2 regions of the Cronobacter condimenti 1330 genome follow, and region 1 is predicted to be linked to the other one. Evidence: predicted binding sites of a transcription regulator. Region 1 holds the regulator's gene; the other holds the start of a gene.
The links. Region 1 encodes LexA, which represses DNA repair genes until DNA is damaged. Its sites were predicted from a motif close to TNCTGTATGTACATACAGNA; they were not measured.
Positions count from the first base shown of each region.

Region 2: the regulator LexA is predicted to act here: its motif matches at 2,349-2,368, upstream of sulA (SOS-induced cell division inhibitor SulA).

Region 1 covers NZ_CP012264.1:3,893,247-3,900,780, forward strand. The annotation lists gene AFK62_RS17835 (conjugal transfer protein TraF) at 1-151, opposite strand, end outside; gene AFK62_RS17840 (cupin domain-containing protein) at 299-805, opposite strand; gene zur (zinc uptake transcriptional repressor Zur) at 914-1,432, shown strand; gene AFK62_RS17850 (CsbD family protein) at 1,510-1,719, opposite strand; gene dinF (MATE family efflux transporter DinF) at 1,929-3,236, opposite strand; gene lexA (transcriptional repressor LexA) at 3,359-3,967, opposite strand; gene AFK62_RS17865 (diacylglycerol kinase) at 4,076-4,444, opposite strand; gene plsB (glycerol-3-phosphate 1-O-acyltransferase PlsB) at 4,577-7,003, shown strand; gene ubiA (4-hydroxybenzoate octaprenyltransferase) at 7,263-7,534, opposite strand, start outside.
Region 2 covers NZ_CP012264.1:1,584,640-1,592,173, reverse strand. The annotation lists gene yccS (YccS family putative transporter) at 1-1,564, shown strand, start outside; gene AFK62_RS07225 (TfoX/Sxy family DNA transformation protein) at 1,555-2,169, opposite strand; gene sulA (SOS-induced cell division inhibitor SulA) at 2,389-2,895, shown strand; gene ompA (porin OmpA) at 3,254-4,297, shown strand; gene matP (macrodomain Ter protein MatP) at 4,478-4,933, opposite strand; gene AFK62_RS07205 (AAA family ATPase) at 5,117-6,874, shown strand; gene fabA (bifunctional 3-hydroxydecanoyl-ACP dehydratase/trans-2-decenoyl-ACP isomerase) at 6,943-7,461, shown strand; gene rmf (ribosome modulation factor) at 7,533-7,534, opposite strand, start outside.

The sequences.
Region 1 (7,534 bases):
GCGCGCCGCTGCCGTAGTCGGCCGATGCGACGCCGGTACCGCCCATTGCATCGTTACGGGCCTGCGCCCAGGTATTTGCCGCACTCGCCTGATTTGCCATCACCAGAGAAAGGGCGACGGCTGCCACTGAAGGTTTGATTATATTTTTCACAGTTTACCCGCTTATTATCAACATGAAGGACACCCTCTGTCGGTTGCCCGGCAGAGGCGATTTCTGTTGTGAAGAACGCACTACACCAGAGGTTGAGGCTTTTTCTCAACGGCAATGCCGGGCTCGTTTTGTGAACGCCCTCCTTATTTATAGATTAGGGTTCTTAATTCGTGTAGGTAAGCCGTCATGCGGGCCAAAAAATTGTGGCGGGTGATCTATCCAGCGATCCGGGCGGGTCGCAGCATAGGGACCGTTAAGCGGGTAGTAAATGCGATTTTCAGGTTTGTTGGCCTCGCCCACGACCAGCAGCCGCACCTCATTGTCGGTGTTGTTGATAAACGTGTGGCAAAGCCCGGTCCCCGCCGGAAAACCAACGCTGTCGCCTGGGGTTAACGGCCAAAGCTCGCCGTTGAGCCAGACATCCGGGAATCCTTCTATCACATACACAAACTCTTCTTCGCTGCTTTCTGCATGCGGGTACGAGGTGCGCCTGCCCGGCGGCAGCCGTTCGTGATGAATGCCAAGACGGGTCAATCCTGTACGCCTGCCGAGCGGCGCGCCAATGGACATCCGTTCATCGCTGTCGGGATAACCGGCATCATCTTTTCCCTCTATCTCCTGCCAGTGACAAATACATTCAGGCCGTGTCTGCATAAAAACCTCCGAAACGTGTTCCCGTCAGGTATAGCACAGCAGGAATGTCGGTGTTTTGGCCGGTTCATGATAAAGTGATGACTTATACATGATTCATAGAGGATGCCGATGGATACGACGATTTCGCAGGAAGTTCTGGCGCAGGCTGAACAGCTTTGCCAGCAACGTAATGTGCGCCTGACTCCGCAGCGCCTCGAAGTGCTGCGCCTGATGACCCTACAGCCAGGCGCTATCAGCGCATACGATCTGCTCGATTTATTACGCGCGACAGAGCCGCAGGCGAAACCGCCAACCGTTTATCGCGCGCTCGATTTTCTACTGGAACAGGGCTTTGTGCATAAAGTGGAGTCCACCAACAGTTACGTGCTGTGCCATCTTTTCGATAATCCGGCGCATACGTCTGCGATGTTTATATGTGGGCGTTGTGGCGTGGTAAAAGAAGAGGCAGCGGAAGGCGTTGAGGATATCATGCACGCGCTTGCGGCGAAGATGGGCTTTGCGTTGCGCCATAACGTCATTGAAGCACATGGGCTTTGCGCGGCGTGCGCAGAAGTGGAAGCATGTCGTCATCAGGGCCAGTGCGGCCACGATCACAGCATTCCCGTTAACAAAAAGAAAGGGCGCTAAGATAAAGGGGTGGTACATCCTTGTACCGTTGGGCAGGGCAGCCTCAGAAGGTGAATCCCATTGAGGTGAGAGCCGGATTACCAGCGGTAATCGTGGCGGCTTTCCCAGTCAGTCACTTCCTTGTCGGCTTCATCTTTCGCATAACCGTAACGTTCCTGGATTTTACCAACCAGTTGGTCACGTTTCCCTTCGATGATGGTCATATCATCGTCGGTTAATTTACCCCATTGCTCTTTCACTTTACCTTTAAACTGTTTCCAGTTACCGCCAGCTTCATCTCTGTTCATAGACGTCTCCTTAACATTCGGTAGTGAATCAGTCTCACAGGTTTTCCTGTGGGGGTTCAGCCCGAGTCATCTTCATCATTTGCTGAACGTATTGTTAATAGTAGACGGCAATTTTAAGCCTGGCGGGATATTCAGAATCTTTAACCATAACGAAGCGCTAAAACCGACAATTTCTTTGTTTAACAGCACAGTCAGCCGGGCCGCGCGACCTAACACAGCAAGCGACCGCGCCGCCATAAATAGCCGAGCGATAACCCACGCAGTGCCAGAAAAACGGTCAGCGCAAGCCATAACCCGTGGTTGCCAAGCCGCGGCAGCGTCAGTAACGTCACGCCAAACCCCAGCGCTGCGACAGCCATACTGTTGCGCATTTCTGCCCCGCGCGTCGCGCCGATAAACATACCATCTAACAGATAACACCAGACGCCGACCACCGGCAGGATCACCTGCCAGAAGAGATAAGGCTGCGCCTGTGCCTGAAGCGACGGCAATGACGTCAGCAACGACACGATGTACTGCCCCGCTACGGCATAAATGAGTGCGAACGCGAGCGCCACTATACCTGCCTGCCGACAAGCCGCACGCCAGACGCGCTGCAACTGAGAAGTGTTTTTTGCGCCAAACGCCTGCCCGGCATGGGCTTCGACGGCATAGGCGAACCCGTCGAGCGCATAAGCGGTAAAGGTCAGGAGTGTCATCAGAAGCGCATTCACCGCAACGATATCGCTACCGAGCCGCGCCCCGAAAACGGTGACTGACGCAAAACAGAGTTGCAGCAGCAGTGAACGCAGCATGATATCCCGGTTCAGTGCCAATAGCCTGCCGACGCCGCCATGCCAGGCGGTTTTCAGCATAGCGCACGTAATGCCGCGCAAACGCATCACACGCGACGCCATGACTAGCCCAATGACAAGTGTTACGTATTCCGCTATTGCAGTCGCCAGTGCCGCACCCTGCACGTTCAGGCCAAGCCCTGTGACGAACCAAAGATCGAGCGCGATATTAAGCAGGTTGCCGACCACCAGCAAAATAACCGGCGCTCTGGCGTACTGAACGCCTAGCAACCACCCCAGCAGGACGAGATTTGCCAGCGACGCGGGCGCGCTCAGCCAGCGTATTTCCAGAAACTGCCGGGCCTGCGCCAGAACCGCCTCGCTGCCACCGGTGATATGTAGCGCCAGATGAATCAGCGGCTCGCGCAGCACAATAATGAGCGCACCGAATGTCAGCGCCAGCGCCATTGGCTGCACCAGCGCGCGGGCCAGCGCTTGTGGATCGCGCGCGCCAAACGCCTGCGCGGTCAGGCCCGTCGTACTCATACGCAAAAAGAGCAGCAGCATAAACAGGAAGCTGGTCGCGGTAGCGCCGATTGCAACGCCACCCAGATAAACGGGGCTGTCGAGATGGCCGATAACCGCGGTGTCCACCAGCCCCAGCAGCGGCACGGTGATATTGGAGAAGATCATTGGCAGCGCAAGGCGCCAGAGGGCTTTATCGGTAGAAGTCAGGAAAGGCATATGGCGTTCCGATGCCGTTACGCGAACAACAGAAGGTGAAAAAGGAGTAAAACGGGAGAGCCATTACCGTAGCCGGGGCGGGCCAGTTACGGTAATGAAACATCAGAAAGCTGGAGAAAACGTCAGAGCCATTCGCCGTTGCGAATAACGCCGACCGCCAGGCCTTCGATAGAGAAGTTATGCTCGCGCAGGTCTACAACGATAGGCTTAAACTCGTTATTTTCCGGGAGCAGTTCAACGACATTCCCCTGCTTTTTCAGGCGTTTTACCGTCACTTCATCATCAATGCGCGCGACAACCACCTGGCCGTTGCGAACATCCTGAGTTTTATGAACGGCTAACAGGTCGCCATCCATGATCCCAATATCTTTCATCGACATCCCGCTAACGCGCAGCAGGAAATCCGCGTTCGGCTTAAAGAGGCCTGGGTCCACCTGGTAGTGGCCTTCGATATGTTGTTGTGCCAGCAGCGGCTCACCCGCCGCAACACGGCCAATCAGTGGCAGGCCGGTTTCTTCTTCCTGCAGCAAACGAATACCGCGCGACGCGCCGGAAACAATCTCAAGCACGCCTTTACGCGCCAGCGCTTTGAGGTGTTCTTCCGCCGCGTTCGGCGAACGGAAACCCAGACGCTGCGCGATCTCCGCACGCGTAGGCGGCATGCCGGTCTGGCTGATGTGATCCCGAATGAGATCAAACACCTCTTGTTGCCTGGTAGTTAATGCTTTCATTCCGCCCCCTGGGTGCATATACAGTGATGCTGTGAGTATATACAGCTAAAGGCGATTTTAAAACCATAACCGGTTAAAAAAGCGCTTCTTTAGCGATTTCTGGAAAACTTATCGCAAATGCTGCCAGAGCAACGTGCCCCACACGACCAGCGCAAGGATAATCGACAGCAGTACTGCGGCGGAACCCATGTCTTTGGCGCGCCCCGACAGTTCGTGGAATTCCGGGCCGATGCGATCGACCACCGCTTCGATAGCACTGTTGAGGATCTCGACGATCATCACCATCGTGGCAGAACCGATAAGCAGCACGCGGGTGATGGGATCGACATCCAGCCAGCAGGCGATAAGAATCGCTATAATAACGGCAACGCCTTCCTGGCGAAACGCGGCTTCATTTTTCCAGGCGGCGCGTAATCCCTTCCAGGAATAGCCAGCTGCTTTAATAATTCGGGTTAATCCCGTGGTGTTATTGGCCATGACAAGAAACCTTTTTTAAATTCAGGCGTCAATGCTAATGCGCTTCCATAAAGAAGCACCACAGAAATTCTACGGAGTTTCTGATATTCTTGCGCCGCAATTGCATTATTAACCAGAGGCTTTACATCGTTTATGTCCGGTTGGCCACGAATTTACTACAAATTACTTAATTTACCATTAAGCGTGCTGGTAAAAAGCAAGTCCATCCCGGCGGCGCCTTGCCCCGAACTTGGGCTCGATACGTCACGTCCTATCATGTACGTGCTGCCGTATAACTCGAAGGCAGATCTCCTGACGCTGCGGGCCCAGTGCCTGGCGCATGATCTGCCAGACCCTCTGGAGCCGCTCGTTATCGACGGCACCGAGCTGCCGCGTTATGTGTTTATCCATGGCGGGCCTCGCGTGTTCACGTACTACACGCCAAAAGAAGAGTCGATCAAGCTGTTCCATAATTACCTGGACCTGCACCGCAGTAACCCGGATCTCGACGTCCAGATGGTGCCCGTCTCCGTCATGTTTGGTCGTTCACCTGGTCGTGAAAAGGGCGAAGAAAACCCGCCGCTGCGTATGCTGAACGGCATTCAGAAGTTTTTCGCTGTCTCGTGGCTTGGCCGCGACAGCTTCGTGCGTTTCTCCCCGCCGGTGTCGCTGCGCCGTATGGCGACCGAGCACGGTACTGATAAGCGTATCGCACAGAAACTGGCCCGCGTGGCGCGCATGCACTTTGCCCGCCAACGCCTCGCCGCTGTAGGCCCGCGTCTCCCGGCGCGCCAGGATCTTTTTAATAAACTGCTCTCGTCTAAAGCGATTGCCCGCGCCGTTGAAGATGAAGCGCGCACGAAGAAAATCTCGCATGAGAAAGCCCAGCAGAACGCGGTTGCGCTGATGGAAGAGATCGCTGCGGATTTCTCCTACGAGGCGATTCGTATTACCGACCGCGTGCTTGGGTTTACCTGGAACCGCCTTTACCAGGGCATCAATGTTCATAACGCTGAGCGGGTGCGTCAACTGGCGCACGACGGCCACGAGATTGTCTATGTGCCCTGCCACCGCAGCCATATGGACTATCTGCTGCTGTCCTACGTGCTTTATCATCAGGGGCTTGTGCCGCCGCATATCGCCGCGGGTATTAACCTGAACTTCTGGCCTGCCGGGCCGATATTCCGCCGCCTGGGCGCGTTTTTTATCCGCCGCACGTTTAAAGGCAACAAACTCTACTCCACGGTGTTTCGCGAATATCTGGGCGAGCTCTTCAGCCGCGGTTACTCAGTGGAATATTTCGTGGAAGGCGGACGCTCGCGCACCGGTCGCCTGCTTGACCCGAAGACCGGCACGCTCTCCATGACTATTCAGGCGATGCTGCGCGGCGGCACTCGCCCGATTACGCTGGTGCCGATTTACATCGGCTATGAGCACGTGATGGAAGTGGGCACGTACGCGAAAGAGTTACGCGGCGCGACCAAAGAAAAAGAAAGCCTGCTGCAGATGCTGCGTGGGTTAAGCAAGCTCCGTAACCTTGGGCAGGGTTATGTCAACTTTGGCGAGCCGTTGCCGTTGATAACCTTCCTGAATCAGCATGTGCCCGAATGGCGCGACGCTATTGATCCGATAGAAGCGGTGCGTCCGGCATGGCTCACCCCAACGGTAAATGAAATTGCCTCCCAGTTGATGGTGCGTATCAATAACGCGGGCGCGGCCAACGCCATGAACCTTTGCTGCACCGCGCTGCTGGCGTCCCGCCAGCGCTCGTTAACCCGCGAACAGCTGACTGAACAGCTGGAATGCTACCTGAACCTGCTTCGCAACGTGCCGTATGCCTCAGATGCTACAGTGCCGGACGCAACGGCAACGCAACTCATCGAGCATGCGTTGCAGATGAACAAGTTTGAGGTCGAGAAGGACACCATTGGCGATATCATCATTCTGCCGCGCGAGCAGGCGGTGCTGATGACTTATTACCGTAACAACATTATGCACATGCTGGTGCTGCCTTCGCTTATCGCGGCTATCGTGACTCAGCACCGTCGCATCAGCCGTGAGGCGGTACAGCAGCAGGTCGAACTGCTGTTCCCGATGCTGAAAGCGGAGCTGTTCCTGCGCTGGGAAAAAGAAGATGTTCCGGCGGTAGTGGATGCGCTGATTAACGAGATGGCGCAGCAGGGGCTTGTCCTGGCTGATGATGTCTGGCTGCAGGTAAATCCGGCGCGCTCCCGCACGCTGCAATTACTGGCCGCAGGCGTTCGCGAAACGCTGCAACGCTACGCCATTACCTTCTGGCTGCTCAGCGCCAATCCGTCTATCAACCGTGGCACGCTGGAAAAAGAGAGCCGTACCGTAGCGCAGCGTCTTTCTGTTCTGCATGGTATTAACGCACCGGAGTTCTTTGATAAAGCCGTGTTCTCAACGCTTGTGCTGACGCTTCGCGATGAAGGTTATATCAGCGATACCGGCGATGCCGAACCTGCGGAAACGATGAAGGTTTATCAAATGCTCGCAGAGTTAATGACCTCCGATGTCAGGCTCACCATTGAGAGCGCCGCCGCACAGGCAGGCGAATAAACACGCCAGGCCGTTGACAAAAAAGGCGGGGATCCCCCGCCTTTTTTATTGGATGTATGGTGATGGGTGACAGGGAACGGCGGACATGCTTCGCGTACTCGCCCTGCACAAGCGTGACGTGAAACCGCTTATCACGGGTGCGCTTCGTGCCTCCCAGAGCCAACATCAAAACGCCCGGGGGTGGGTAAGCGCAGCGCTACCCGCCCTGTTATCCTCGCCAGTAAGACCATTAAAAAAGGCGAGTTTCCCCGCCCTTTTATCAAATCGTTATGTCACTTAGCGCCAGACCAATAAATATCAGCAATCCCACGTAATTATTATTTAAAAACGCGCGGAAACAGGCATCGCGATCGCGGCCCGCGATGATCTTTTGTTGCCAGATAAATAACGCACCTGCGCCTGCCAGACCGGCGTAGAAAAACGCGCCGAGGTCATTCAGCCAGCCAATAGTCGCCAGCAGCGCCAGTACAACAACCTGCAGTAAGCCAATCATCACTTTATCGTAACGGCCAAACAGAATTGCCGTTGATT
Region 2 (7,534 bases), 2.0 Mb from region 1:
GGATATTGAAGATGAAAGCCAGGTGCCAATGCTGGAGCTTGCAATGGCCAACAGCCAACTGGTCGCCACGCTGAACCAGACCAAGGCATCCCTGTTAACCCGCCTGCGCGGCGATCGCGGGCAACGCAGCACCCGACGCACCCTGCACTACTATTTTGTTGCACAGGATATTCATGAGCGCGCCAGTTCATCCCACATCCAGTACCAGACGCTGCGAGACACGTTCCGCTACAGCGACGTGATGTTCCGCTTTCAGCGGCTACTTTCCATGCAATCACAGGCCTGCCAGCAGCTTGCGCGCTCGGTACTGTTGCGTAAGCCATACCAGCACGACCCGCGTTTCGAGCGCGCCTTTACGCATCTTGATGCGGCTCTTGATCGCACCGCTGCCGCAGGCGGCTCAGCAATGCATCTCAAAGCGGTGCGCTTTCTGGTCGCGAACCTGAAAGCCATCGACGCCCAGCTTGCCACTATTGAGTCGGAGCAGCCGTTTACCCAGCCTGCCGCAAGCGAAAGTGAACACCGTCTGGCGGACGATAGCCTGCACGGCTTTAGCGATATCTGGTTTCGACTGAGCCGCAATCTGACGCCACAGTCAGCGCTGTTCCGCCATGCTGTGCGAATGTCCGTCGTGCTGTGTGTAGGCTATGCCTTTATCCAGTTTACGGGCCTCAACCATGGCTACTGGATTTTGCTCACCAGCCTTTTCGTCTGCCAGCCAAACTATAACGCCACACGCCATCGTCTGACGCTGCGTATTATTGGCACACTGGCGGGCGTCGCAGTGGGCATTCCCGTCCTCTATTTCGTTCCGTCACTGGAAGGGCAACTGGTACTGATTGTGATAACTGGCGTGCTGTTTTTCGTTTTCCGCACCGTGCAGTACGCGCATGCCACGTTGTTCATCACGCTGTTAGTGCTGCTGTGCTTTAACCTGCTGGGTGAGGGATTTGAAGTGGCACTGCCGCGTGTGCTGGATACGGTCATCGGCTGCGCGATTGCCTGGTTTGCGGTGAGTTTTATCTGGCCCGACTGGCGGTTTCGTCGACTCCCGGTGGTGCTCGAACGTGCGCTGAATGCCAACTGCCGGTATCTTGACGCTATCCTCGAGCAGTACCATCAGGGCCGTGACAACCGACTGGCTTATCGTATCGCCCGGCGCGATGCGCATAACAGCGATGCAGAGCTGGCGTCAGTCGTCTCGAATATGTCCAGCGAACCGCGAGTGAGTACTACGATGCGCGATACAGCTTTTCGCCTGCTGTGTCTTAACCACACGCTCACCAGCTATATCTCTGCGCTCGGGGCGCACCGCGAAAAACTGACGCGCCAGGAGATCCTCGCGCTGCTTGATGATGCGGTCTGCTACGTCGATGACGCGCTTCATCACCAGCCTGCCGATGAAGCGCGAGTTGAAAAGTCGTTACAGGCGCTAGCGCAGCGCATTCAACAGATCGAACCGCGTCAGGAGAGCAAAGAGCCGCTGGTACTCCAGCAAATTGGTCTGCTTATCTCTTTATTGCCCGAGTTAAGCCGTCTGCAGCGTCAGCTTGTTCAGGATTGATTCTGTACGGAGAGCTGCATAAACCACTCCAGCAACTCTTCGCGGATTTGCGCGGGCAATGCCGCTTCATGGGTGCCAGTAATGGCCCCCTGAAGCGCATAAAGCACATGAAGGCCCAGGTTTTTGCGAGCCTTACGTAATTTAAGCCAGCACTCTTTTGCCCCGAAGGCGCAGAGCGTATCGACATCTCGAATCCCGGCCTCCCATAACGACACCTCAAGCTGCACATTCAGATTAGGCAGATCTTTCACGCGGCGTTCGCGGGCACGTTCGCTTTTCTCCGCTCGCGCGCAGGCTAGCGCAACCCTCGCATGATCGCGCAGCAATGCAGGCGATCCCCACAACTCATCATCGACCAGATAATAATTAAGGCTGATGTTACGGCCGCGGCGGGTACAACTTAGCATTTCGGGGCTATGCGTATGCTGATAGTCACGGCTGAGGTCGCTTGCGCGTAGATATAAACGCCCTTCCACCAGCATGGCAAATACGGCGTCATCAATGGCAAGGCTATAGCCGCCAAACAGTGAACGATGGGTAACAGTTCCCAAAGATGAAAGAGTATTCTGCACCCGCAGAAGCGTGTCAGATGAACATTTATCCATGATTATTCCTTTTTATATCAACAAGTAACGGATAAAAAATCCCATTAGCTTTTCCCTTAAGAGGAACATATGAAAGTTGTGCCTCATGAGCAATCCGAATTTCATTTTTGAGTCTATTAAGATGCGAAATTTGCGAGATGCTTTCAGAAATTTAGATTGATCTTTGGCCCCCACAGCATTACTGTATATGCATACAGTAACTAGCGAGGCTGGACCTTTATGTACTTTTCTCATCAAAATCGCGCGCATGGCACACGTCGTCTGGCAAAAGAAACGGCTGGCGCTTTGGCTCAGGCTGAAACCAAGGGATTGATAAGTGAAGTGATGTACAACGAAGACCAGCCATGGATGACACAACTGGTGTTGCTGCCCTTATTGCAGCAGCTCGGTCAACAATCCCGCTGGCAGCTGTGGCTCACGCCTCAGCAACGCTTGAGTCGTGAGTGGGTTGAATCCGCAGGGCTTCCGTTGACGAAAGTGATGCAGGTGAGCCAGATGGATCCACAAGTTACCCTCGGTTCCATGATTCGCGCGCTTGAAACCGGCAACTACAGCGTAGTGATCGCCTGGCTGCATGATGATTTAACGGATGAAGAACACCGCCTTCTCACGGAGGCGGCAGAAAAAGGAAATGCGATGGGATTTTTAATGCGCCCGGTGCAACCCTCGCTCGGTGGTGAACGACCACGTTCTGGCTTAAGAATTCACTCAAGAATGGTGCATTGATATTTTTTAGGATAAATCCTGGTACGAATTTGTCTGTGTCTCTTTAGCAGAAGCGATAGTGGCGAATGAACGGCCAGACGGGCATCGAAGTCCGGTTATGTACTTTACGAGTGTTTAAAATTACCTCAAAAATGTTAAATTTTGCTTTCGCAAGTTGTTTTTTTTCATATGCCTGACGGACTTCACACTTGTAAGTTTTCAACTACGTTGTAGACTTTACCTCGCCAGGGTGCTCATCAATAAACCGACAATATCGGTAGAGTAACCATTGAGCTATAACCCCGGTGAAGGATTTAACCGTGAACTTTTCCCCCCGGAAAAGCGCATGGCCTTTTTGGATGATAACGAGGCGCAAAAAATGAAAAAGACAGCTATCGCGATTGCAGTGGCACTGGCTGGCTTCGCTACCGTAGCGCAGGCCGCACCGAAAGATAACACCTGGTATGCAGGCGGCAAACTGGGCTGGTCCCAGTTCCACGATACCGGTTTTATTCCTAACGATGGCCCGACCCACGAAAGCCAGCTGGGCGCAGGCGCGTTCGGTGGTTACCAGGTTAACCCGTACGTTGGTTTCGAAATGGGCTATGACTGGCTGGGCCGCATGCCGTATAAAGGCGACACTGTAAACGGCGCTTTCAAAGCTCAGGGCGTACAGCTGACCGCTAAACTGGGTTACCCGGTAACCAACGATCTGGACGTTTACACCCGTCTGGGCGGCATGGTATGGCGTGCTGACTCCTCTTCTAACATCGGCGGCGACGACCATGACACTGGCGTTTCTCCGGTATTCGCTGGCGGCGTTGAGTGGGCAGTTACCCGTGACATCGCTACCCGTCTGGAATACCAGTGGGTTAACAACATCGGCGACGCACAGACTGTTGGCACCCGTCCGGACAACGGCATGCTGAGCGTTGGCGTTTCCTACCGTTTCGGTCAGGAAGACAACGTAGCACCGGTTGTTGCACCGGCTCCGGCTCCGGCTCCGGAAGTACAGACCAAACACTTCACTCTGAAGTCTGACGTTCTGTTCACCTTCAACAAATCCACTCTGAAACCGGAAGGTCAGCAGGCACTGGATCAGCTGTACTCCCAGCTGAGCAACCTGGACCCGAAAGACGGTTCCGTAGTGGTTCTGGGCTTCACCGACCGTATCGGTTCTGACGCTTACAACCAGGGTCTGTCTGAGAAACGTGCTCAGTCTGTTGTTGACTACCTGATCTCCAAAGGTATCCCGTCCAACAAGATCTCCGCACGTGGTATGGGCGAATCCAATCCGGTCACTGGCAACACCTGTGACAACGTGAAAGCTCGTGCAGCTCTGATCGACTGCCTGGGTCCGGATCGTCGCGTAGAGATCGAAGTTAAAGGCGTTAAAGACGTTGTAACTCAGCCGCAGGCTTAAGTTATACGTTAATAAAAAACCCCGCTATGGCGGGGTTTTTTGTTTTTACAAAACAGACAAAAGGTGTAGTTGCTTAATCAGCACCGCAATGCCGTACCGTACGCCGTTATCGGTGAAAAGGTCTTCAGGGAAGGCTTTAGCCGGACTGGCGTAAATCCCCTGCGCATTACGCTTCGCTATTTATTCTTTCTTGCCTAACAATGCCTGCAAATCGTATTTTAGCGTCGACATATGGTTTTCATACTTCTCCTTACGTTCGGCATCTTCAATCAACTGCACAATCGTTTCGGAAAGCGTAATACCACGGCGCTGCGCAAGGCCAGCCAGCCGTTGCCAGACCATAAACTCCAGGTCGATAGACTTTTTACGGGTATGCTGATGCTCGGCGTTGAAATGCCGCTTACGACGCGCGCGAATCGTCTGCTTCAGGCGATTTTGCAGCGCCGGATTCATATGCTGTTCGATCCAGGTCAGCACTCTTACCGGTTCGTTTTCCATGCCCAGCAAGAGATCCACTGCCTCTTTTGCCGCGCTGGCTTCAACATAGCGGGTTATCAGCTCGCCTTCGCGATGCTTTTTCACCAGATATTTCCACTTCCAGCCGCTTTCGAGGTTTTCGAGTTGTTGGTATTTCATTGCGATCTCAGGATGACCGTGTAACTCATTTCAGGATAACAGTTTTTTTTCGTTTCGCTGAGGGGAAATAACCGTCTGTGACCCGTCGGGAGATTCTGCGGGGCAATATCGGCATTTCCGGTGTGTTGAACCGCGCATTACGCTATAATCTCGCCTTTTACATCAGACTAAAAAACCTCGACATTGACCATTAACAGACTTACATCACAAGCGCTCGTACCTGATACGGAGACCTTCCAGTCCCGGTTTAATGACATCGATGCCACTCTTACTGGTGCGCTTGATTTCGAGGCCCTTCAGCCTCGCCTCCACGACGGGTTGAGCCAGCTGTGCGCTCCGCGTCCTTTAAGTGATTTCATGCTGGTAAAGGCAGACGAAGAAAAACCTTTGCTGGAACTGATTGCCCACACCGCAAAAACATTGCTTCTGCCGCAGGCTGGCCTTGTCGGTGGGCACTATATTATTGACGAATCCAACGTCACGCTTACACCACCAAATGAAATACCCGGCGAGTTCGCCGTCCGCCCCGATGTTGTGGTTACCACGTGGGCCGAAGCGAACGAGTTGTTCGGCTGCGTGCGGCAGTTTGCAGGTCGTATTGCGGTTGAGGCAGGTCTGGTGCATAAGGCGAATGGCGGCATTCTGGTTCTCTCACTGAAAACGCTGCTCATGCAGCCATTGCTATGGCTGCGCCTGAAACAGATGGTCGTTACGAAACGCTTCGACTGGATCGCACCAGACGAATCACGTCCACTGCCGCTTTCCATCCCGTCACTGCCGCTTGATCTGCGCCTCGTGCTGGTAGGCGATCGCGAATCGCTGGCGGATTTTCAGGAGATGGAACCTGTTCTCGCTCAACAGGCTATCTACAGCGAATATGAAGATGATCTGCAAATCACCGACGAAGAAGAGATGTCGCTCTGGTGCAGCTGGGTCTGTGCGCTCGCACATCAGCATCAGTTGCCTGCCCCCGCAAGCGACGCCTGGCCGCTATTGATCCGCGAAGCCGTCCGTTATACCGGCGACCAGGAGACGCTGCCGTTAGATCCGCTCTGGATGGTACGACAGCTAAGCGAAGCCGCCACCTTTTGCGATGAAAGCCTGTTTAGCGCAGCGCAATTCGCCCAGATGCTGGAGCGCCGCGCCTGGCGTGAAGGCTATCTTGCAGAGCGTATGCAGGATGAAATTCTGCTCGGTCAATTGCTGGTAGAAACGGAAGGCGAGCGCATCGGCCAGATTAACGCCCTTTCTGTGGTTGAATTTCCGGGCCATCCCCGCGCCTTTGGCGAACCGTCGCGTATCAGTTGCGTCGTACATATTGGCGACGGCGAATTCACTGATATCGAGCGCAAGGCTGAACTGGGTGGAAACATTCACGCCAAAGGCATGATGATCATGCAGGCGTTTCTGATGGCCGAACTGGATCTTGAGCAACAGATGCCCTTTTCCGCATCGTTGACGTTCGAACAGTCCTACAGCGAAGTGGATGGCGACAGTGCGTCGATGGCCGAGCTGTGCGCGCTTATCAGTGCTCTCTCGAACGCGCCGCTTAATCAGCAGATCGCAATCACCGGCTCGGTCGATCAGTTTGGTCGCGCGCAGCCGGTCGGCGGGCTTAACGAAAAAATCGAAGGCTTTTTTACCGTCTGTCAGGCTCGTGGCTTAACGGGCAAACAGGGCGTGATTATCCCTTGCGCTAACGTGCGTCATTTATCGCTTAGCCAGGAGATCCTGGACGCGGTCGATCAGGGGCAATTTTCTATCTGGGCCATTGATGATGTCACAGATGCGCTACCCTTATTAACCACGCTTCCGTGGGATGGCGAAGGTCAGACGACATTACTTGGGGTTATCGGCGAGCGTATCGCACAGGCGACGCAGCAGGATATCCGCCAGCGTCCGTGGCCGTTACGGTGGATGAACTGGTTTAACCACAACTGATCGGACTTGTTCAGCGTACACGTGTTAGCTAACCTGCGGGCTTCACTAAAATAAGGCATACAGAGAACATGGTAGACAAACGCGAATCCTATACGAAAGAAGACCTTCTTGCCTCCGGGCGCGGCGAGCTGTTTGGCGCGAAAGGCCCGCAGTTGCCGGCTCCCAACATGTTAATGATGGACCGCGTCGTGAAAATGACCGAAACCGGCGGTAACTTTGATAAGGGTTACGTGGAAGCGGAACTGGATATCCATCCTGACATGTGGTTCTTTGGCTGCCATTTTATCGGCGATCCCGTGATGCCGGGCTGCCTCGGACTTGATGCTATGTGGCAACTGGTCGGCTTCTATTTAGGCTGGCTTGGCGGCGAAGGTAAAGGCCGTGCGCTGGGCGTTGGTGAAGTGAAATTTACGGGCCAGATTCTGCCGACCGCGAAAAAAGTCACCTACCGTATTCACTTCAAACGTGTAGTGAACCGTCGTCTGGTCATGGGTATCGCTGATGGCGAAGTGCTGGTGGACGGCAAACAGATTTATACTGCAACTGACCTGAAAGTAGGTCTGTTCCAGGACACCTCTGTATTCTGATAGCCTGACAGACAGGCTTTCAAAAAGGCGAAACCTCCGCAATGCGGAGGTTTCTTTTTAAAGAGACAAGCTC